Regions from separate parts of the Paenibacillus sp. J31P316 genome, predicted to be linked through region 2. Evidence: riboswitches for the same ligand, from Rfam matches in the RefSeq annotation. Region 2 holds a riboswitch; each other region holds the start of a gene.
What was found. A riboswitch is a leader RNA that binds a small molecule or an ion and turns the genes downstream of it on or off. The one in region 2 is predicted to bind ZMP and ZTP.
Positions count from the first base shown of each region.

Region 1: another riboswitch for ZMP and ZTP. It lies ahead of AC0YNU_RS17640 (bifunctional 5,10-methylenetetrahydrofolate dehydrogenase/5,10-methenyltetrahydrofolate cyclohydrolase); the one in region 2 lies ahead of rpiB (ribose 5-phosphate isomerase B).
Region 3: another riboswitch for ZMP and ZTP. It lies ahead of AC0YNU_RS18535 (DJ-1/PfpI family protein); the one in region 2 lies ahead of rpiB (ribose 5-phosphate isomerase B).
Region 4: another riboswitch for ZMP and ZTP. It lies ahead of AC0YNU_RS18170 (IMP cyclohydrolase); the one in region 2 lies ahead of rpiB (ribose 5-phosphate isomerase B).

Region 1 is NZ_JBWDNI010000005.1:3,061-8,741, reverse strand. It holds gene AC0YNU_RS17655 (hypothetical protein) at 1-192, shown strand, start outside; gene AC0YNU_RS17650 (HAD family hydrolase) at 297-1,025, opposite strand; gene AC0YNU_RS17645 (RidA family protein) at 1,093-1,551, opposite strand; ZMP/ZTP riboswitch at 1,701-1,780, shown strand; gene AC0YNU_RS17640 (bifunctional 5,10-methylenetetrahydrofolate dehydrogenase/5,10-methenyltetrahydrofolate cyclohydrolase) at 1,842-2,696, shown strand; gene AC0YNU_RS17635 (outer membrane protein assembly factor BamB family protein) at 3,121-4,830, shown strand; gene AC0YNU_RS17630 (tetratricopeptide repeat protein) at 4,989-5,498, opposite strand.
Region 2 is NZ_JBWDNI010000013.1:76,455-82,135, forward strand. It holds gene AC0YNU_RS25325 (sugar phosphate isomerase/epimerase family protein) at 1-220, opposite strand, end outside; gene AC0YNU_RS25330 (serine hydroxymethyltransferase) at 435-1,682, opposite strand; gene AC0YNU_RS25335 (TIGR01440 family protein) at 1,796-2,410, opposite strand; gene rpiB (ribose 5-phosphate isomerase B) at 2,418-2,885, opposite strand; ZMP/ZTP riboswitch at 3,005-3,087, opposite strand; gene AC0YNU_RS25345 (low molecular weight protein arginine phosphatase) at 3,161-3,742, opposite strand; gene AC0YNU_RS25350 (manganese efflux pump MntP) at 3,783-4,343, opposite strand; gene AC0YNU_RS25355 (L-threonylcarbamoyladenylate synthase) at 4,767-5,681, opposite strand, start outside.
Region 3 is NZ_JBWDNI010000005.1:224,111-229,791, forward strand. It holds gene AC0YNU_RS18515 (hypothetical protein) at 1-401, opposite strand, end outside; gene AC0YNU_RS18520 (Stf0 family sulfotransferase) at 604-1,335, opposite strand; gene AC0YNU_RS18525 (copper amine oxidase N-terminal domain-containing protein) at 1,616-2,572, shown strand; gene AC0YNU_RS18530 (hypothetical protein) at 2,640-3,059, opposite strand; gene AC0YNU_RS18535 (DJ-1/PfpI family protein) at 3,078-3,659, opposite strand; ZMP/ZTP riboswitch at 3,727-3,806, opposite strand; gene AC0YNU_RS18540 (quinone oxidoreductase family protein) at 3,937-4,908, opposite strand; gene AC0YNU_RS18545 (MarR family winged helix-turn-helix transcriptional regulator) at 5,176-5,681, shown strand, end outside.
Region 4 is NZ_JBWDNI010000005.1:132,069-137,749, forward strand. It holds gene AC0YNU_RS18150 (LLM class flavin-dependent oxidoreductase) at 1-316, opposite strand, end outside; gene AC0YNU_RS18155 (MFS transporter) at 370-1,593, opposite strand; gene AC0YNU_RS18160 (OsmC family protein) at 1,649-2,194, opposite strand; gene AC0YNU_RS18165 (GNAT family N-acetyltransferase) at 2,535-2,972, shown strand; ZMP/ZTP riboswitch at 3,095-3,171, shown strand; gene AC0YNU_RS18170 (IMP cyclohydrolase) at 3,223-3,930, shown strand; gene AC0YNU_RS18175 (hypothetical protein) at 4,397-4,726, opposite strand; gene AC0YNU_RS18180 (PrsW family glutamic-type intramembrane protease) at 4,729-5,681, opposite strand, start outside.

The DNA of each region.
Region 1 (5,681 bases), on a different contig from region 2:
GCTTTAAACGACGATTGGCTGAGTCTCGAATTGTTCGCGATCTTCTCTGAATTGCTTGCCGCGAGCGGCAGCCCCAAACGGTTCTTCTTCTCGGATACGGGCAATGAACTGTTGGTCGTGCTTATCGACAAGGATAATTTCCGTCCGCTGAACGAGCTGATCAACATTTTCTTGCCGACCATGCAAGATTAACAAGAGGTCTTGCGATACTATAACTCCATATTCACAAGCAACGGCAGCCTATTATCGTGGAAGCTCACGAGATAGACTGCCGCTTTTTATGCCTATGGAAGGCGTTAAATCTCTTCCGCCCCGGAGGACAATAATAGGGCTCGTAATTCCGACAAGTGATGAATGACTGCCAGCGGACAATGCCCATGAGGCAGGGGCTTGTTCTTCTTATTGAACCACACGGATTGCATGCCGTTATCCATCGGGCCGGCAACATCGTTCGTCCAGGAGTCCCCCACGACAAGGACTTGCTCGGGCCGCAGGGAGGTGGCGCGCAGGATGTGCTGATAAATTTCGCGGGTCGGCTTCTCATGTCCAACGGCACCGGAAATAAATACAAGCTCTGAAGCTAACGCATCGCTCAATTGAATGGCCTCGAGCTTATGCAGCTGCCAATCCTTGCTCCCGTTGGTGATGATCCCGACTTGATAATGTCCGTGAAGCTCGCCGATCAGCTTGTTGACGTCGTGATCGGGCTTCATATGACGCTTGCTGGTGGATTGATAGAGCTGCTCAAAATCGAATGCGATGGCGGGGTCCGCTTCCTTCCCGGCCTGCTCCATCGCATGCAGAAATCGTTTCACCCGAAAATCTTCGACCGTGATTTGCAGATTATCCAATTGTTCGACCAAACGCTCGGTGACTCGTTCGAAGATCGCGAACATCTCGTTCGTGTCGAGCTCGCTCGTGAAATAATGCTGCGTAAACGTTTCCTTGACGGAAATCTCCCAATAGTCATCGAAATGAACGAGCGTATCGTCCAGGTCGAATAAAATCAGTCGGATTGGCCGCATCCTCGGTCCCCCTCAGCAACTCTTAACATGCTTGCAGGATTACAATATACGTAGGCTCGGTCGCTTTTTATTCCTCGACTTCAAAAATAGAATCCACGATAATCGGCAGATTATCTCTCAAGGAGACCGCTCCCAGGACGGAACGGGCATGCTGGCCGCGGTCGCCGAATACATCCAGCATGAGATCGGAGCATCCGTTCAGCACCTTGTGGTGTTCTTCGAAATCCGGATCCGCATTGACGAAGCCTTGGAGCTTCACGACCCGTTTCACTTTATCCAGCGAGCCCAATGCCGATCTCAGGACGGCCAATATCTCAATCCCCGTCTCTCTAGCGAATTGATAGCCTTCCGCGGTCGTAAAATCCTTTCCCAGCTTCCCTTTCGGTTTGCCGGCAGGGCCTTTCCCGGAAACAAACAACAGTCCGTTTACGTTCACGCAGTTCGCGTATTTTGCCGCTGGCTCGCTGGCAACGGGCAATAGAATTCCTAATGATGCCAGTCTATCATCTACCGACTGCTCAGGCATGTGCGCTCCTCCGTCGTGGGTGAATTTTCCACATTGTACTGCTTGTTCGGATTTAATTCAATACAATCCTATTTCTCCTTCACAATGGATTATTCCAGGACGGGGGTTGCTTTGCCGGCATCGCGGGTGTATCCTACAACTATCGATTCACAAGCGAGTGTGACTGGCGTAACGCGGCGAACCGCGGGGGAGCACATCGTTCATACGGCCGTACGCCTGGGCAGAGGTAAGGGAGCATATCCCTTGCCTCTTTCTGTTTAAATAGCCTCAATTGGAAAGGGTGAAGACTCGTGTCACAAGCGGAAACGATTATTCTTGACGGCAATGCGGTCGCGGAAAGCATCAAGGCGCAATTGTCTGCTCGCATTGCGAAGCTGGCTGCAAAGGGGATTACGCCTTGTCTGGCTACGATTCTGGTCGGCGATGACCCGTCCTCCGCAACGTACGTGCGGATGAAAGGGAATGCCTGCAGGCGGCTCGGAATTGCTTCGATTCGCGTTGACTTGCCAGCCAGGACGACGACCGAGGAGCTGATCGCCGCGATCCGCGAATTGAACGCGGACAAGGCCGTGCACGGCATCCTGCTGCAGCATCCCGTGCCGCATGGCATCGATGAGCGCGCGGCTTTCGAGGCGATCGCCATCGAGAAAGACGTCGACGGGGTGACGACGCTCGGCTTCGCGCAGAACGCGTTCGGCTTCGCGGATTATCCGTCCTGCACGCCGGCGGCGGTCATGGCGATACTGGACTATTACAAGCTGCTCGTGCAGGGCCGTCATGCCGTCGTCATCGGCAGGAGCCCGATTCTCGGCAAGCCCGTGTCCGCCATGCTGTTGAACGCGGACGCGACGGTCACGACCTGCCATTCGCGGACGACCGACTTGCCCGCCGTCGTCAAGCAGGCGGATATCGTCGTCGCTGCCGTCGGCAAGCCGAATTTCGTGCAAGGCGATTGGATCAAGCCGGGCGCCGTCGTGCTCGATGCCGGCTACAATCCCGGCAATATCGGGGATGTGGATTATGAAGCGTGCTCGGCGAATGCCTCCGCCATCACGCCGGTACCGGCAGGCGTAGGGCCGGTGACGATCGCGACGCTGCTGAAGCATACGGTGGATGCGGCGGAGAAGTTCGGGGCGCAACAGTAGCAAGACGTAAGAGACCAGTAGCAACTGCCACAGCAACAGCCAGAGCAACAGCCACAACACCAGCAATAGCCAGAGCAACAGCCACAACACCAGCAATAGCAAGAGCAACAGCCAGAGCAACAGCAACAGCAACAGCAACAGCAACAGCAACAGCAACAGCAACAGCAACAGCAACAGCAACAGCAACAGCAACAGCAACAGCAACAGGTTAGTGCAGTACTTCCGCCAAGAGCAAGTGCGGCCTGAAGCCGCCTCTGCGATAAAAGCCCGCTTACCCCTTCGTTCCACGGGGCAAGCGGGCTTTTTCGTGCTGCCTTGGTAGGTGTGTCTTCCGTCACGTTTCGAATGCTTGCTGTAACTTTGTGGAAGCTGCAACCGTCTAGTACCAGGACATACCCAAGCGATTCGAAGGAGGCATTTTACCATGCGCAAACTCAAACGCACGTTGTTCGGCGTGCTTGCTGCGGGACTCGTCATCACTTCCCTGGGAGACGCGGGCACGGCTTCCGCGCAATACGGCAGTGCGCCAAGCTATAGCCTGAACACGAGCTACGGCTTCGAGAATCCCGTTCCGGCAGCCGTGCCGCTATGGAGCGCGGAGCTCGACCGGCCATCCAGCACGGACAGGACCCTCATTCCGCCGGTTGTCGGGGCGAAGAATCTGTACTACGTCAAGAATGGCGCGTTGACGGCACGCGGCATCGTATCGGGCAAGACGCTTTGGACGTTCGGCTCCAAGCTGCAGCCGGGCTCGGCCGTCATTGCCGGGAACTTCGTCTATGTCGGCGCCGCGGACGGAAGCGTCTATCGAGTGAATGCGTCGACGGGCGCGGGCAAGCGGCTGTACCAAACGAAGGACAAGACGCTCGCCTCGCTCCAAACCGATGGCTCCGCGATCTATGCATTCTCGAATACCGGTTTGGCGGCCATTGATCTCGCGACGGGCAAACTGAAGTGGGCGGCAGGAAGCGGCGGCGGGGGTCATGGTGAAACGATTATGCTGGATAACCTGCTGCTTGTCGGAGCTTGGGAATCCGGCGCGATCACGGTGAATATCTTCTACGCGATCGACAAGGCGACGGGCAAGACGCTGTGGAGACTCGAGGGCAGCCATAACAAGCTGCTCAAGGCGGACGGAGATACGCTGTATTTCAACAATGACTGGCCGCGCAACGACATGTCGACACACGTCGTCACGGTCGATACCGTGAACGCCAAGACCGGCAAGGTGACGGGAAGCCGCGAATACGTCAAAGTCAGCACGGCTCTCGATCCACTCGTCCAAGCGCCAAAGTTCGTCACGGTCGACGGCAACGACATCTACGTCGTGACTCAGGATAACGGCGTATTCTCGTATAATATGAACGACGATCCGGATGCGGTGGCCGCGGCCTATATCGGCGACGGGGGCGACTTCATCGCCGGACCGTACAACGGCAAGCTATTTTTCCAGAACCCCAACAATCTGGGCCTGCACGGCCGCAAGCTGGTTGATCAGTCGACGGTGTATTACGAGGGGCTGGACAATCCGGCGAGCCGGGTGGATTTCGTTAACGCGGGGATGTACGTCGGACAGACGGACGGAGATATCTATGCGCTGAACGTGAGCACGGGCAAGGCGAAGTTCCGCTTCCAGACGCAAGCCCGCAATTTCGGACCGTTCCAGGTCGCCGGCCGCACGCTGCTCGTGCAGGCGGAGGGCAAGCTCTATGCGTTCGCGCTGCCGGAGGAGCTGACGAAACCGCTGGACACGGGCTCGACGGGAGCGTTCGTCAAAGCGCAGGCCGGTCTCATCCTTGACGGCAAGGCGAAGCAATTCCAGCCAAGCATGATGACGCTGAACAACCGCATGTTCGTTCCGATGCGTTTCCTCATGGAGGCGATCGGCGCGAAGGTCGGTTACGACGCGGCGAGCAAGCAGGTGAAGATCACTTATGGAGCTGCCTTGTTCACGATTAAAGAGAATTCCGCGTTCGCGAGCAAGGACGGCAAGCAGATCCCCTTGTCCTATGCACCGGCGACGCTGAACGGAAGCCTTTACGTACCGATCGGCGATATCGGCAAGCTGCTCGGCATCGGCGTCGTCTGGGAACCCGGCCCTCGTAACGTCATCATTACGACGAAGACGAAATAATGTAATTCGGCCAGAGCCGCCTTACGCATCGAGGCAGCACCTATCCGAATCCAATCAAAGAGAAACCCGCCGTTTCGGAGGAAACGCGGGTTTTTCGAGCTGCCTTGACGGCCTATACGAAGAGGCCTTTTTTTATTTGAAGGCGAAGCGGTTCGCGCCTATTCGGCTGTCTCATCGAGATCCTCGGCGTAGGCCAGGATGCCGCGTTTGAAATACTGCAGCTTCTCGTCCGTGCTCGTCTCCATTAGCGAGGCGATCAGCAGTTCGACGCTTTCTTTGTAGCCTTGAGAATTATACAGCGCCATCGCAAGGAACACTTGGATCGCCCGATTGTCCGGAAACTCCTTCGCGCCTCTGCGCAGCGTGCTCACCGCCTGCTCGTAGTGCCCCCAGTAGCGGTACGTGCTTCCGAGTCCCATCAGGCAGCGTTCCAGATCGGGTCCGGACAAGCCAAGCGCAAGCGCCCGCTCGTAATAGGGAATCGCCTCCCGGCCAAGACCCGAATTGTCATGCGCGATCCCGGTTTGATAGTTGATTTGCGCGTCGTCGGGATAATGGGCAAGCAGCTCCAGCAGTTGCCCCCGCACCTCGCCCAACATCGCTTGATCCTGCTTTGCCCGGCCTTCTTCGCGCTTTTCGATCAGGCGGTTCAGCTCGTCTCTCTTCATCGGTTCATCACTCCAAGGCTAAGAATGTAAGGCTATCTGATTCCTTCGAATCTAACAAGGATTATCGTATTTTGCAAGACTAGAAGACTAGGTTAAAGGAATGCGAAGCATGCAGGCGTGTTGGAGAAGAATCTGGCATGGACCGCTGCTGATTTGCTTATGCGAATCAAGTCGGCGCAACAA
Region 2 (5,681 bases):
CGATGCTTCCGTCCTTCGCGATCCGGTCCGGGCCCCAGCGGCCGATCGAACCTACGGCGACGCCGGTGCGCTCGCTTGCTGCTTTCAATTCGGCTACCTTAGCTGTGAAATCGCTCGCCGGCGTGCCGACGTTAATGCAAAACTCCAAAAATTCCAGGCCGAGTCCGGCGGCATAATCGAAACTTTCCGCCTTCGGGTCGGCAATGATGCCCAATTTCATGTTCGAGTCTCCTCCACGATCCATAGTATGCGCGCTCAGCCGCAGGACGGCCGATCGTTTATGGATTCGACGGAGCACCGCTTTCCCCTGCCTCCGCTTCGTAAATTGAAAAACCAAAAAGCCATTGACCTGCTGCAAAGTGCAGCGGCCAATGGCTCTCGTAAAGGGCGGACAGCGCGAAGCCTAAGCTGCGGCCGCCCACATTTAGATTATCTTAATAAGCGATGCCCGGGTAAAGCGGGTATTGCGACACAAGATCGCTGACCATGCCGCGTGCTTTCTCAAGCACGGCTTCGTCTTTCGGGTTCTTCAGCGTCATCGCGATGACTTGCGCGATCGTGTTCATCGCATCTACGCCCATGCCGCGGGAAGTCGCCGCAGGCGTGCCGATACGGATACCGCTCGTGATGAACGGGCTAGTCGGATCAAACGGAATCGCGTTTTTGTTGACCGTAATTTGGACGGAATCCAGTACATGCTCGGCGTCTTTGCCCGTGATGTTCAGGTTGCGCAGATCGATCAGCATGAGGTGATTGTCCGTGCCGCCGGAAACGATGTTGATGCCTTGCGCGATCAGTCCTTCAGCCAACGCTTTGGCGTTGTCGATGACGTTCTTGCCGTATTCTTTGAACGAAGGCTGCAGCGCTTCGCCGAATGCAACTGCTTTGGCCGCGATAATGTGCATCAACGGGCCGCCTTGGGAGCCTGGGAATACCGCTTTGTCGATCGCTTGCGCCCATGCTTTGCGGCACAGGATCATACCGCCGCGAGGTCCGCGAAGCGTCTTGTGCGTCGTCGTCGTCACGAAGTGCGCGTGCGGCACCGGGCTTGGGTGAAGACCCGCGGCCACGAGGCCAGCGATATGCGCCATGTCAACGAAGAGCAGCGCGCCTACGTCGTTCGCGATTTGGCCGAGTTTCTCGAAATCGATGATGCGCGGGTACGCCGAAGCGCCTGCGACGATCATGCGAGGGCGGTGCTTGAATGCCAGCTTGCGCACTTCTTCGTAATCGATCGTGAACGTGTTCTCGTTAACGCCGTAAGCTACGAAGTTATACAGCAGGCCGGATGCATTGACCGGGCTTCCGTGCGTCAGGTGACCGCCGTGCGCGAGGTTCATGCCGAGTACGGTGTCCCCAGGATTCAAGGCTGCCAGGTAAACAGCCATGTTCGCTTGCGCGCCGGAGTGAGGCTGAACGTTGGCATGCTCTGCGCCGAACAGTTCTTTGGCACGGTTGCGCGCGATATCTTCCGCGATATCGACATGCTCGCAGCCGCCGTAGTAGCGTTTACCCGGATAGCCTTCGGCGTACTTATTCGTCAGAACGGAGCCCATGGCTTCAAGAACCGCCTCGGAGACGATGTTCTCGGATGCGATCAGCTCGATGTTGTCGCGCTGGCGTTGCAGCTCCAGGCCCATGGCTTTCAAAATTTCGGGATCTTGCTTACGTAGGTTTTCCATAATTGTATATCCTCCTAAAAGTTAGATGAGCGCAGCCCGATGCCGGGAAATACGTGATGATTCGGAAAAACAATCAACCCGACCTTGAGGCATACGCGTAGTAATGACAATGTTTAGTCACAATTGCTGCTAGTAGAGTCTGCCTCCGCCTCGCGTACATAAACCGCACGTTCCCCGCCGATCAGCTTCGGCCTCGTAAAGGCCATCGTCAAATGAGCGGATCCGATCGAACGGACGGATGGCCGTACCGGCACCGCGACGCGCTTCAAATGCATGCCGATGAACGTATCGCCGATATCGATGCCGGCATGCGCCTGCACGGTTTCGACGAGGCAAGCGTCAGGCAGCGCTCGGAACGCGTAGGCCGCCATGGAGCCGCCCGCCTTGCGTACCGGAACAGCCGATACGAGCTCGAGCCCGTAGCGCTCCGCCGCTTCGCGTTCGATGACAAGCGCCCTGTTCAAGTGCTCGCAGCATTGAAATACCGGGTAAAACCCAAGCTCGCGCCGCACCGCCTCGATGCCGGCATAGATCGCTTCCGCCGTCTCCAGCGTGCCGGACGTGCCGATCCGCTGGCCCAGCACCTCGCTCGTGGACACGCCCACGACGAGCAGCTGCCCTTGTCGAAGGCCTCCCGCTGCCGACAGCTCGCGAACGGCCGTCTCCACGTCGCTCGTCAGCCGTGCCGGCTGCCAAGCCGCTTCCGTATCCGTATGGCTCACGGTCATCCGCTCCTTATTCCGCGTGCGCGGGATGCGCGTATTTCGATTCGATCTGCTTCACTTTGCTCAAGCGGCCGACATGACGCTCGCCGCCTGAGAACGGCGTCTCCAGCCAGATGCGGATGATTTCCTGCGCCATGCCCGGTCCGATGACGCGCTCGCCCATAGCCAATACGTTGGTGTCGTTATGGTCGCGCGTAGCCTGTGCCGAAAACATGTCGTGCACGAGCGCGCAGCGGATGCCCGTTACTTTGTTCGCGGCGATCGACATGCCGATGCCGGTGCCGCAAATGAGAATACCCCGGTCAGCTTTCCCTTGCGCGACCAGCTCGCATACCGGCAGCGCATAATCCGGATAATCAACGGACTGCTCGCAGTCGCAGCCGACATCCTCCACTTCATGGCCCAGCGATTGAATGAAAGGGACTACGACTTCCTTTAGGCTATAGCCCCCGTGGTCTGCTCCGATGGCGATTTTCATCCTGCATATACCTCCCGATTGAGACCGCGCGATGGCGGAAATTGTCGATTCACAATGGTTCTAGTATACCTGATTTCGCTGGAAAAGACGAAAAAAGAGCAAGCATGCTTACGCACGCTGCTCTTTGCCCAGGCGACCGGCCGTATGATCCGATGCTCCACCGTGGTTGGACCCACTTTCGTCGCCAGTTACATCGGAAACCGTCTTTAATTGCTTTTATCATACCGGATCATGCCGGCAAAATCAATCCGTTCCGGACGAAATGCCCCACCCAATTATTTACGCTGCTGCAGCCGGTCGAGCAGCTTGTGGAGGGCTTTCTCGATCTCCGCGGCGCTCTCCTCGTAGATCTGCAGCGAGCCGCCGAAGGGATCGGCGATGTCGAAGCTCGGGATGCCAGCTTCCAGCTCCAGCAGCCTGCGGCGCTCCGCGTCCGTCAGCTGCCCGCCGAGCGCCTGCTTCATTTGAAAATCCGTGTACAGGCTCTCGAGCTCCGCGATGCGCCGCTGTCCTTCTTCGTCGTGATGCACGAATTCCAGCAGCGTATGCGTCTTGTCGACGGCCGCCGGGAAGCGCTGGAGCAGATGCCGTTTGTGGCTGGCCGTCATCGTCAATATGAGGTCGGCCCAGGTAACCGAACCGCTCTCGAGCGCGGTGGAGCCGTTGTTATGTTGAATGTCCCGGCGGCGAAGCACGGACTGCGCGTTCGTCGATACGGGCAATCCGTCGACGGTGGATACGCCGGCGGAGCGGACCTCCAGCGCCATGCCGCGCTTCTGGGCCAGAGACCGAAGCATAGCCTCCGCCATCGGCGAACGGCAGGTGTTACCGGTACATACGAATAAGATCCGTTTCATACGAGAAACCTCCTCTAGGTTGATTGTTGGCTTACTGTCTTCAGAATATGATCAACAGCCCAAACGTAAATAGAATGACGCCGCCGATCGCTTCCCCATATTCGCCCAGGCTGGAGCTGACCCTGCGGCCGAGCATCAGCCCCGCGATCGACATGCAGCCGCCGGCCAAGCCGAACAACAGCACAGCGACCAGCATATCCACGGCGAACATGCCAAGCGATAGTCCGACCGAGAACGAATCGATGCTGACGCTGAGGGCGAAGATCAGCATGCCCCATGCGCTGCGGGGATTGATCGACGTCACCGCCCCTCCGCGGAGCGAGGTGTAAATCATATGGCCGCCGAGCAAGAGCAGCAGCCCTCCCCCGGCCAGAGCGGCCACGCTGCCAAGCAGCGCGCCGACGTAATTGCCCGTAAAAATGCCCATCACCGGCATCAAGATATGAAAAAGCGCGATGAGCGCGCTCAGCTTGAGAATATCCAGCAGCCGAATGCCTTTGAGCCCGATGCCCACGCCAAGCGAAAATGCATCCATCCCGAGTGCCAGCGCGATGATAACCAGTGTCATCAACTGCCCCGCGTGCATGCCCGCCTCAACCATGCCGAACCACTCCCTGTCCATAATCTCATCCAAGCATATGCGGACAAGGTTGGAAAGATGACCGGAAGGGCTGGGGCGATTGGCGGGAGAGCTTGTGGAGGGCGGAAACGGCGATTCGAAGCGCCGGGGGCAGGTTACCGCCGGGCGCCCGGACAGTTGGCGGTTGTGATTCTATGCGTTCTGCCGCGAGGGTGCGCAATTCGTGCGGCAGACACTGCGGGCGTGGCTGGGATAAAGTGCGGCCGGCGGCACCCGGCGCACCCTTCGCCGGAATTCTGGCTGGCGTTACGCATGTGGTGCTCGAGGTGCACCTCTTGGCTGGCATCGTCCAGTTTTCGGCCAATGTGGTGCACTAGGTGCACCTCTTCAGCGAAATGGGATGCACTGCTTACCGCGCGAGCAGGCTGCGACGCGAGGGTCGCGCTAGACGCGGACGACGGAGTGGCCGGCTGCCTTGGCCAGGCGGTTCATGAGCGCGTGCCCGATGCCGTGCTCGGGGCACGTCTCGGCCCAGATGCGCTGCACCCCCTGCGCATCGAACTCGCGCAGCGAGGCGTATAAGCCGTGCGCGGCAGTGTCGAGCCGCGCCAGGCTGCCGACGACGAGCACGCAGTCGGCCTCGTACCGAGCGGCATGCTCGGCAAAGGCGAGCACGCCGGTCCGCTCGCCGCTCTCCCGCGCTTGGCGGACGGCGGCGGCGATCCAGGCCGCGACCGCATCGGGGTCGCCTTTGACCAGCTGCATCTGCCCTTGCGGCGCATAGTGCGCGTACTTCATGCCGGGCGATCGCGGAGCCTGCGCGGCACCCGCGTCTTCCGCGGCCTCCGGCGCGGCGACGGCGTCATAGACGACCGCCGCGCCGGCCTCCTGCAGCGCCTCGGCGGTCACCCCGCCCGGCCGCAAGATACGTACCGTGCCGCCGTCCACCACCTCGACGACGGTCGACTCCAGTCCCACGCCGGCGGCGCCGCCATCGACGATCCCGTCGATGCGGCCGCTCAAGTCGCCCTGCACATGCGAGGCAAGCGTCGGACTCGGACGGCCCGAGCGGTTGGCGCTTGGCGCGGCGAGCGGGCAGCCCGATTCCGCGATTAGCGCGAGCGCAACGGCGTGTGCAGGCATGCGCACGGCCACCGTATCGAGGCCTGCGGTGACGCGCGCGGATACCGCGCCCGGCTTCACGGGCAGCACGATCGTCAGCGGTCCCGGCCAAAACCGGTCCATGAGACGATCCGCTAACGCGCCGGCTCCCTCGGACTCCAGCGGCAGCGTCAGCTCCGCGAGCTGCGCAAGGTCCGAGATATGAACGATGAGCGGATTGTCCGAAGGCCTGCCTTT
Region 3 (5,681 bases), on a different contig from region 2:
TCACGAAAAAAGACTGCCAGCCGTTCATGGATAGCGCGGGTCATTTTATAATAAACGCCGTTAATCGCGATCTGCCGACCCGGACCGAAAGACAGACCGGCGACCTCCCCGCCGCCTTTCGAATAGAGCCGTAATCCGTCGCCTCCCGTCCATGGATCCGGCTCGATCTCGCGATAATCGGTCGCGCGCAAGGCTTGGATCAGACGCTCGATGTCCGTCTCGTTCGCTGATTCGTACAGCATGCCGTTTCCCCCGTCCCGGTATGCAATCCGTACCACTTCTCCCGGGGCAATTTCATCGAAGGTCCGTTTAGCCGAGAAATGTTGTTTTTGAATGGAATACAGGACTACCATGCCGAACACCAAAATCAACAATACGCCGATTGCCACAACTTTTCGCATAAACTCCCCCCTGTTTTATAGACTGCATCCGGTCAGGAAAAGTTACGCAAATCCATCCTGAAAATGGAAAAAAGACAGCCAATACAATCGACTGCCTCATGAAGACAATGGCGCTTCAACCTCGCACTTTGCTTATGCTAAGTAGAATCATAGAATCTAAGACGATAATTGCTAAGCTGCAATCCGACGAGGACGAGAATGCCTACCAATGTTTAACCTCCCAGTCCTTCTGGCTTTCTCCGCGAAACCGCTGGACCCATTCCTCCGCAACCTCATCCGCTAGTTTGTCCAACGACGGCGGGGCGATCGTCACGTCATCAGCGGGAATTTCCAGGAATTCCAGGACGCGTCTGACGGTTCCCTCATAGTCCTGAATGAAATCTTCGTAAACGATCGTCAGCGGCACGATGTTGGACTCGGAGAAGAAGTCTTCTATGGCTGCTTCGCGGATGGAGCATTCAAAGAGCAGATGATTGATGGCCTCATATTTATACTGACCGGCGATATCCTGCTCCTGCGGTTCTTGGCCAAACTCGCGATGCCACTCTCCGGAGACGATGGCACGCCACCACGAGACAGCCAGCCTCACTTTGTTGCGGCGCGTCATGTAAATATGCTTGTTGCAGTTCGGGAACGCCGTGCTCCACACCTCAGCCCGCTTAGCATTCGGCGGAAGCTCGAACATCACGCGAAAGGCGTCAATCCACCGTTGCTTGAAGCTATTCTTCAATCCGAACACGCCGTTCGGCGTTGTGCCGCACCTCCATCGTTCTTCAAGGTCTTCGCGCGTGAAAGCTTCTGGGCTCGCGTGGTCCAGGTGGAGCCATTCGCTCGGGTCGCCAGCCACTCCGGTGGAGGCCAGCGCTCGATTCAATAAGGTGCTTCCGGTTCGCTGCGAGAACCAGATCGTATAGCTTTGTTTGGGTACGGTCATACGAATTCCTCTCTCTCTAATTTCATTTGGATGCACAACCTGATGCTGAGAGTTATTGTAACAACCGGGAGGACGTGATTATAGGCAGTGATTCGTTAAGAAGAATTCTCTACCTAAAAAAGCCGCATCAGAAAGGATCTGATACGGCTTGCAATCGGTGTATGCCAACCAACTAATGACTCCAAAGCGAATTCCGTAGTATGATAAAGGACGGTTTCTAGTTCTGCTATTATCTTACGATAGAGAAAGTTTTTCCCACACTAGGAGGTTGCTTGTACTAATGAAGAAGAAATTCGTTTCCACCCTGCTTGCCTTCATTCTCGTGATTGCCTTCGCGCTTCCGGCTGCCGCGACTGACAACGCAAGCCCCATTCTGTTCGTCAACGGACAGCGTATGATGGCTGACAGTGCTCCTGCCGTGGACAAGACCGGCGTCTACTTGCCTTACAAGTCCGTGTTCGCAGCGCTGGGCTATACAGCTTCCTACGACTCGAAGGCGAAACTGTATACTTTAAAGCGCGCCAATGTCAAAATCACATTCGCCGTCGGCGGCAAAAGCGCATTCGTCAACGGACAGAAGAAATTATTGACCGCTGCGCCCAAAGTAATCGGCAGCACCGTTTACGTACCGGTGAAGTTCATGACCGAGACGCTCAAGATACCTACCGTTTACGACAAAACGCTTCAAGTCGTTCAAATCGGCAAGCCGGCTGCCGTCGATCATTTCTTCCAGCTGAGCTTCGGTCTAACGGTCGAGCAAGTGAAGAAGATCGAGAAGAACGAGCTGACCGACTCCGATAAAGACGCGGATGGCAATGCCTCCCTGACCTACTATGACGCCACGCTTCCGAACGGCGTGACAGGCAGTATCGTTTACGATTTCAAGGGCGGGAAACTAACAGAAGTCTACTACATGTTCGACGACAGCACCGATGATTTTGACGGGGCATTAGCAGCTTACGAGAAAGATAAGACCTACCTCGAGAAGGTTTACAATAAAGGCGCCGTTGCCGATGACGTCGTTTGGTATGTAGACGAGGATACGCAAGCGCAATACGCCGAAGAGTTCGCGGACGACGACTATGGTTTACTCGCAACCGCGCTCTTGTATGGCGGTCTCGAACTTGAAGCCACATATAAATCCACCGCGTTCTCAGTCACCATCCATCTGAACAATCTAGACGCCGATGAGGGCGATCCCTACTATATGCATTCGATCGCATATACGAAGATCTAATTCATAGCCAATAAGCAAAAGCGCCCCGACAATGTCCAGGCGCTTTTTCCAATCCCCCGACATTGTATTAGCGAGCTGTTCGACGCTGCAAATTATGATCAATCAAGGCATAGACGACGCCCACAGCGCCGAAGAGCAGCACTGCGGTGCCGCTGCTCAAATCATATTCTTGAACAAAACTGTCATTGTACAAGAAGTGGAACATATAAGCCCCGCCGATCCCGCCAATGCAACAAAATAGCAGCACTTTGCCAATCGCAGCCTTCACGAGCCTCCTCATCACGATAGACAACGGCAGCAGAACGATCGGATAAACGACGCAAGCCAGCAGAAACATCGCCGCGACAAAAATAAGGCCGATATTATGAAAGCCGTAATATTCCGTTGTCGTGATTTTGAATCCCTCCGTGAGTTCCAGGCCCAACACGGCAGCCGTGAATAAGAAGATAAACGAAATCCATAGCATGAAGTATTTTACGACCTGCAAAGGTAACATCTCCTTCGTTTATACGATCACAATCCCAGTCGGCGTATAGGGATAATCCATTTGCTTCTTAATGCTGTCGACTTCGCTCGCATTCAGGAAGAGTCCAACCACGTATAAGCCCAAGTCTATGGACGTCGCGACTCCTCCGGCCGTAATCACATTACCGTGATGCACGATTCGGGTGCGGACGACTTCTTGGGCATAGGGCTCCAGCAGCTCATATGTGAAAGGGTGTGTCGTAGCCTTCGATTGCTGCAGATACCCGGCCGCTCCGAGTAATAAAGCTCCGGTGCACACCGAGACGATATAACGGGCGTCGATCGCGCCTTGCAGCCAGGATATGAACGATTCGTCAAACCGCAACGCTCTCGTCCCCATTCCCCCAGGAACAAAAATCATATCGTATTCGGATAAATCCGGCTTTACTCGATTCACGTTGATCGTCATGCCAAGCTCGTCGGTAACGGTATCGCTCATGCCGCAAATATCCCAGGTCGTATCCTTGATTGCTTCAAAATGTGTCAACCGGTTAATCACATCGTAAAACCCGACAAAGTCCAAGAACGTAACTCCATCAAACAAAATAAACGCGATTCTCATTCAAACCCCTCCTCGTCAATGTCCTCCGAACGCTATAAAAGCACGAAGAGGCAAGGGGAAATCCCCTTACCTCTGCCCAGGCGTACGGCGCTATGAAATATGTGCTCCCCCGTGGGTCTCCACGTTACGCCAGTCACACATAACAGAAATCACCTCGATTATAGTCTGAAAATTGCAAATAAAGCAAGAGCCAAAAAACGAAAGATGACACCAAGCAACTTCCACGCTACTCGCTGCTCGCTGTTCGCCGAAGAGCAATCAGTACAGCAAGCAGTCCTCACGATGTCGACGGGACGAAAACAACCCTCTCCCCTGCAACTGCAGGCGCCGACCAAATTTCCTCCACGCGGGCAAGCGGATAAGGTACCGCGTTCGCGTGAAGGCTTCCGCTTGCAATCGCGTCGATCAGCGCCGGGAATTCGGCCAAATACCCCGCCGCCGTAACCGAGCCTTGGCCGCTGCCAAGCAGGGTGAAGTTGGCCGATCGCAGCGCGGCTGAAGGTACCCCAGCCGTCGGGCCGGCGACGGAACCGATTTGGATCCAAGTCAGCGCCTGGCTTCGATCGGCTCTTCGTGTCAGCATGGGAACCATCGTCAGCTCGGCAGGCTTGCCCCAGAGGTAATCAATTACGATGTCCACGTCGCATGCTGCCTCTCCGACACGCTCTGCGGCTGCCTCCGGATCGCCTGCCAGCGATACGACCCTATCCGCACCGAGCGCCGGCAGGGAGTCAAGACGCCGCTGATCCCGACCGGCTCCAATCACCTGACTGGCGCCCAGGAGCTTGGCGATCTGCACGGCCATTTGTCCGGAATTACCGGTCGCGCCAAGGACCAGCACCTTGCATCCCGGCTGCCACTCCACCCGGCGGCGCAGCGCGACCCATGCCGACATGGCCGGATTCATGGCCGCGGCGATTCGAACCGGATCAGCTCCGCCCGGCAAGGGCACGCTTCGTCGGACGTCGATGACCGCTTTGTCCGCGAACGTCCCCAGTGCAGTGTCGGGGGCAACAAAATAGACCAGCTGACCATCCGGCAGCCGTCCAACGCCGTCGATCCCGGGAATCAATGGCAGTTGTTCCGTGCTCGTGTAGTGCGAGCCGTTCGCTTGCGAACGCACGCGGGGATGTAATCCCGCGGCAAGAACGTCTACAAGAACGTCATGCTTGCCGACAGGAGCAGGCGTATTGAACGCTTCGTATTTCGGAGCTGCATCGAACGAATGTACAACGGCAGCATGTATCATAAGGATAAGGGCCTCCAATCGAATGATCGACTTTAGTTTGTTTCACAAACAAATATAGTTTGTTATACGTACAAAGTCAATACCTATGGTATAATAGAAGGAGAAGGCGCTTTGCTCGGAAGAGGCGTATACTTGAGGCAAACTTTGCTTGAATTGATTGAAGGAAAAGTTGAGTTTTGAATTAGAAGTTTAGATTGAGCGTATTCTGCTTCTTTGCGTGCCCGTGGGTCGCTTGCTTTGAAATATGGCATACCCGGAGTGAGACTAATGGATAAGGACAAAGACAAGGAAAAAGACCAGAGCAAAGAAAAGACCAAAATGAAGAGTAAGAACAAGGACAAGAGCAAGAGTAAGGACAAAATTAAAGACAAGATCAAAGACAAGACCAAGAACAAAGAGAAGAGCGAAATCAAGAACATAGACAAGAGCATAGACAAGAACGTAGACAAGAACATAGACAAGAGCATAGACCAAAGCATAGACAAGCGCCTAGACATGATCGTTGACACGATCACGGAACCCGCTCATGATCCAAATAAGCTGTCGATCGTGGACGGCTTAGTGCAGCTGTCCTTCTTGGTCCAATCCATACTTGGCCGCGTCGGAGCCGAGCATGAGCTCTCGATTATTCAAACGCGCCTCCTTGGCATCGTGCGCGACAGAGAGCCAAGCATGCTACAGCTGGCCCAGCATCTGGGCCTCGACAAGTCGAGCATTACCGGCCTCGTCGATCGCGCCGAACGCCGTGGACTCGTCCAACGCGTAGCCTCTCC
Region 4 (5,681 bases), on a different contig from region 2:
CCGTCGTGAACGGCTCGCTGTAGGAAGTGGACAACGTCGCGACGAGCCCGATATGCTCGGTTGAGGCTGCCAGAGCGGAGAGCAGCGTCAACGGCTCGAATCGATTCAGAAAATGCGGATTGGACTTCTCGTTAATGAACAAGCCGTCCGCGATAAACAGCAGATCGAATTTCCCCTTTTCCGCTATGCGCGCTTGCTCCTTGTAGAATGCAAGGCTTACGCTCGCGTTGATCGGCACGTCGGGATGCCGCCAGAAGGAAATGCTGTTGCCGACGCCATTTAAATTGGCACCCAATTTCAATTGTCGCTGTGACATGGTTGGTTGGCCTCCTATCCATAAACTAATTATTCGTATGTGTTTGATCGGATTTAAGGCGACGAAGAGTGAAGCTCCGCGGTTTGAACCGCCTCCCGGTCGCTTCTCTTGCCTAACCGAATGGCCCGGACTCCCCAAGCGGCTCCCAATAGCGCAAGACCCGTTAGGAGAAAAACATACGGAATGCCGATCCACCCGCCAAGAAAGCCGCCGATCAGCGGTCCCAATACGATGCCGAATTGACTGGCCGATTGGCTAAGACTGACGGCCCTGCCCCGAAAATCGGCGCCCGCGTATTGGATGATCAGCGCGTTCAATGCCGGATATACGGCGGCGAAGAACAAGCCGTAGCCGAAGCGCAAGATACCGAAGCCAAACAGGTTTTGAACGACCACCTGCAGCAAATTCCCGATTCCGCCGCCGATGAGGCCGATGAACAGCGTCTTGCCGTAGCCGACCCGTTCTCCGATCCGTCCCCAGCGCGGTCCCATAATGACCGTCGCCACGCCGACCGCCGAAAATACGATGCCTGAGCTGAGCGTAGCGTTATCGGCGCTGCCGCCGATTTGAACGACATAGATCGTTAACAATGGATCGAGGATCATGACCGACGTCGACACGAGCAGAATCAGTCCGTAAGCACGCAGCAGGCTGGAATTGGCCGCCGCCCTTTTCATGTCTTGCCATACGCTCGGACGCTTCGCCGTGCGGCGCTCGTGAACTTCTTTCACCCCCAGGACGATCATGGCGGAGAAGAGCGTAATGACGCCCGACGCGATGAAGCAGCCTCGCAGCCCGACCCAGTGGCTCAATACCCCGCCGGCCAGCGGTCCGATAATCCCTCCCGCCGCGGTCGAGGTGGAAATCACGCCTAGCGCGTAACCGACATGCTTCTCCGGCGTATTCGTGCCGACCAGCGCCATGGACGTGGGACCGAAGCCGGCCATGAGCCCCTGAAAGACCCGCACGAGAATGAACGTATACGGATCATGGACGAAATAGTTGGCCAAATGCGCGATCCCGAGCCCGATGCCGGAACGGACCAGCATCAGTTTGCTGCCGTACTTGTCGCCGAGCGATCCCCAGAAGGGCGCGCATATGCCGCTGATCAGAAAACTGATCGCGATCGACACGCCGGACCAGGCTTCCAGCCCGCTTTGAACGCCCAGCTCCTGCTGCAGGAACAGCGGGAAGAACGGGACGGACAGCGTGTAGGCCACGAAGTTTAGGAACAATCCGAGCCATAGGATATACAAGTTGCGCTTCCAGTCGGGCAACGTTCACATCCCCCGTTCATAAGCAGGATGTCGTCCGTTGCCGTTCGTCGATACATTACGCATTGGATGCCTCGGGGCGATGGATGACCAGCTGTCCTTCAATGTTCTGAGGCTGGCGAAGCAGGTTGAAAATCGGACAGACCCGTTCGATCGCTTCATGCAGCGCCTTCAGCGTTTCCTCGGATTCATCGGATTCGATCACCAGCTTGTAGCGCAGGTTATGGGGATAGACGGGGATTTCCTCGTAGCCGGGACGGCCGGCAAGCGGATGCATCTCGCCTTCCACCTCCACATCGATGGCGTGAAGGGAAACCTGAAGTTCGGCAGCTTGAATCAAGGCGATATGCGTCAAACAGCTGCCGAGCACGCCAAGCTGCAGCTCCGGCGACGAAGGACCGAGATCGTAACCGGCGAAATCCGGCGGGCTGTCGCTGATGACCTGAAATTCCCGGATGCGGATCTCGCGGACGCCGCTGCGTCCCAGCACCCTTGCTTTGGCTCGAAGCTTCGCGCTCGCCTGTTCGGGTTGCGATTCCGCCTTCTCCCTGCGGGCAAACAGCGCGATGCGCTTTTGCCGTAAATACTCGTTTAATGCTCCCATACCTTTCTTCCACCTTTCTCCGAGGAATAAGTGCGGTTCTATCGATTCACAGATCCCCTTATTTATTATTTATAATTCCTATGCGGAAAGTAGGTTATCAATAATATAGATGATACGCAGGGGGATGTATAATAGAAAAAACCAATTGGAATATTCAAGATTCTGATGAAGGAGCTGGAAGCGCACGGCGAAAACGCTGTCAAGAAAGCCGCAGGCGTAGGGAATGAAGACGTTAAGCTTGTGCCTCGTGGGTTGGGTAATAAAGGGAATTTCCGCCTGAGCAAGAATCTATCTACCAGGATTTAAAAAAGCCAATGGACGGTAGAAATGAGGATTTGCGATGGATGTCGTGATAAGAGCCTGCACCATGGAGGACGTTGGAGAGGTCATGATCTTGATGAGCGAATTAGGCTACCCCACAAGCTATGAGGAGATGAACGAACGCTTCAAAACGATTTCGTCCGATCCCAGCTATTGCACCTTGATTGCCGAAACGAATGGCGAAGCCGTCGGCTTGGTTGGTCTGCAAAAAACCTATATGTACGAAAAATCCGGCCAGCATGTACGTATCATTGCCCTGGTGGTACACCATGCATTTAGAGGTCAAGGTATTGGAAGATTGTTGATTGCAGCGGCTGAGAATTGGGCGAAGAACCAAGGTGCCGGCTCCATGTCACTCAATAGCGGCAATCGCGCAGAGCGGGAAGACGCTCACCTCTTCTATCAACGGCTCGGCTTTACGGCCAAGGGCACTGGCTTTATTAAAGCCATCTTGTGAAATCGTTGCATGCTATATGCAACTTCGTACGATCTGCAATAAATTGGGGCTGTACTGGGGAGTTTGCCGCGATTAGGACTTGATAGAACTCCCTACCCCTTGCTACTATTGGAAGTAATTAAAAACTTATATGTGACTGGCGAACATGGAGATCCATGAGGGAGCATATAAGCTGGAGCCGTACGCCTGGGCAGAGGTAAGGGGAATTTCCCCTTGCCTCTTTATGTTTATATGGGGAGGCGCATGAAGGATGGAAACCGTTCAGCACTTGTTCGACAATCCTTATCCCGGAAGAACGCTAATCGTAGGCATGACCCCGTCCGGATCGCATTACGTTCAGGTGTATTGGATTATGGGGAGAAGTCCGAACAGCCGCAACCGTGTCTTCGAACTCGAAGGTACCCGCGTAAGGAACACTGCATTCGATCCAGCTCTGTTGGAAGATCCGTCCCTGATCATTTATAATCCGATCCGGCACTGGGGTGACATGCACATCGTCTCGAACGGCGATCAGACAGAGACGATCTATGAGGGCTTGCAGCATAACCGGTCCTTCGAGCAATCGTTAATGCTTCGCGAGTTTGAACCTGACGCGCCGCACTTTACGCCGCGAATATCGGCCGTGATGGATACGCGCCTTCAACAGTACAACCTGTCGATATTAAAAACGCACAATAACGATCCTTCGGTCTGCGTGCGGAATGTTTACTCCTATGCGGCGTTCAAGAACGGGATCGGTCATTGCATTCACACGTACCGAACAGAGCAGAACGGAGTGCTTAAACCGTTCGAAGGTGAGCCGCTCGAAGTGCCAATATTCGATTCCCTTCGTGAAACGGCAGACTTCTATTGGGAACAGCTCCATCCCGATAATAAAATATCGTTGCTGGTCAAGTTCGTCCGCGTTCGTGATCAAGAGATTGGCTTTGAATTTCGCAACAAGCATCATGCCGATTAAACTCGGCAGGCTTTAATAAACCCGTCAGAGACACATAAAAAACAGCACAAAACAGTCCAACTCGGCGAATTGGACTGTCAGGCTATTGAGGAAGCATCCGCTTGAATTCTTCCTTCAATTGGATTTGGTTACTTGAACTGAAAAACTGCGATATCGCAGCTTTCCAAGCTCTATACGGACCAAATGCACCGAAAAGATGCTGATTGGCAGCTTTTTCTTCATTTTCACGTTAATAAGAGGCGAAAAGCTGCTGTACAGCAGCTTTCAGGCTTCAAACGGACAAAATGCGCTAAAAAGCTGCAGAATCGCACATTTTTTCCATTTTATTCGCTGGCGAGACCCGAAAAGCTGCCCAACAGCAGCTTTTCAAGCTCCACGCAGCCATAAATTGCGCTGAGCGGTCACCGTTTGAACGTACATGGAATTCCTTGCACACTTACAGTTCCACTCGACGAGCTGCCGCTCCTTACCCGATATAGACAACCGCGCCTCCGCGCCGAAACGCAGCCGGCAGCTCTGTCTCCAGCTGCTGCAATCTGTTCAGCATATGCTCCAGCGCGTCGCCGCTCATCTTAGCGGCTGCCCAGTCTTTCAGCAAAGAGATTTCCCCCACAATCGCGGGTACATCCTCGCGCTCCACATCCGTGCCACCTTGGAACAAGGAGGTCCACTGCAGACCCAGCTCCTCTGCTGCCGGCCCCCAGTACTTCGTATAAAACTCCTCGGTCGCTACAGGCAGCATGAACGAGCGTTCGAATTCATCTTCGGGATCGATGATAATGGCGCTGATCGACATCTTTACTTCACTCCAAATCTAATCGAGAATGTGTAATCCGGAAAATCCTGGCGCAGCTTGTTCAGGCTGTTCTCCGCCGCGGCGCGCAGCTCCGGCGAGTCGCCGTCAAGCTGGAACTGGAAGTTGCGGATCCCCTTGATTTCATCCAAGGTCGGAATATCGGAAGTGCCGTCCGGCGTTCTGCGCGTTCCGACTGCCTTTTCCATCAGGTTGTTAATACGCGTCCGCGTCTTCTGATAAAGCTGTTTATCCGTAAACTGCTGCGGCGTCTGCTGCGGCTTGCCGGTCTTCGGATGGATTTTATTGAGCCCCTCCGCAGACTTGGCTTCATAGAATATCCCGTTCTCGACGTCTATGCCGTCGAATTCGCCAATGGCACCGCCCCGACTATCGTGCAGCTCAACGCCTCTATACTTCGCCTTGCTCCAGTGCACGTAATCATCCGAGTCTTTCGGCTTGGCTTGCTCGCGATCATCGGGTTCCGTTTTCTTGCCAGGCCCATCCGCGTCCGGCTTATTGGGAACGTCCGGTTTGCGGGGAATGTCCGGCTTGGGCTTGGTTCGGCGTTTGAGCAGCTTCTCCAGCCAGTCCTTGAACCGTCCCCCGCCCTTCTTGGCCAGACGGCCGAACGGCACGCGGCTGAGCGCGAGCGCGATCAATGCCGAGGCGGCATTCTCCGGCGTAAGCAGCCGCTTCGGATCCCGAATATCCTGCGCGATCTCGTGGCCGCTGCCCGGGATGCTCGCCACGGTCAGCGCGAAGCCGAGCGCCGGCCAGAAGCTGACGAACAGCAGGGCGAGGGCGAACGCCCCCAGAATGATGGCGCCTTTCTCCGAGAAGCTGAGGCGATCCCACCAATTTTGCAGCGAATCGAACATGCAGGCGAAGCAGGCGGAGGCGTCCGGCTGCACATGCGCCTGCCAATACGCCGCGATGCCCGCTAGCATTCCCGCTA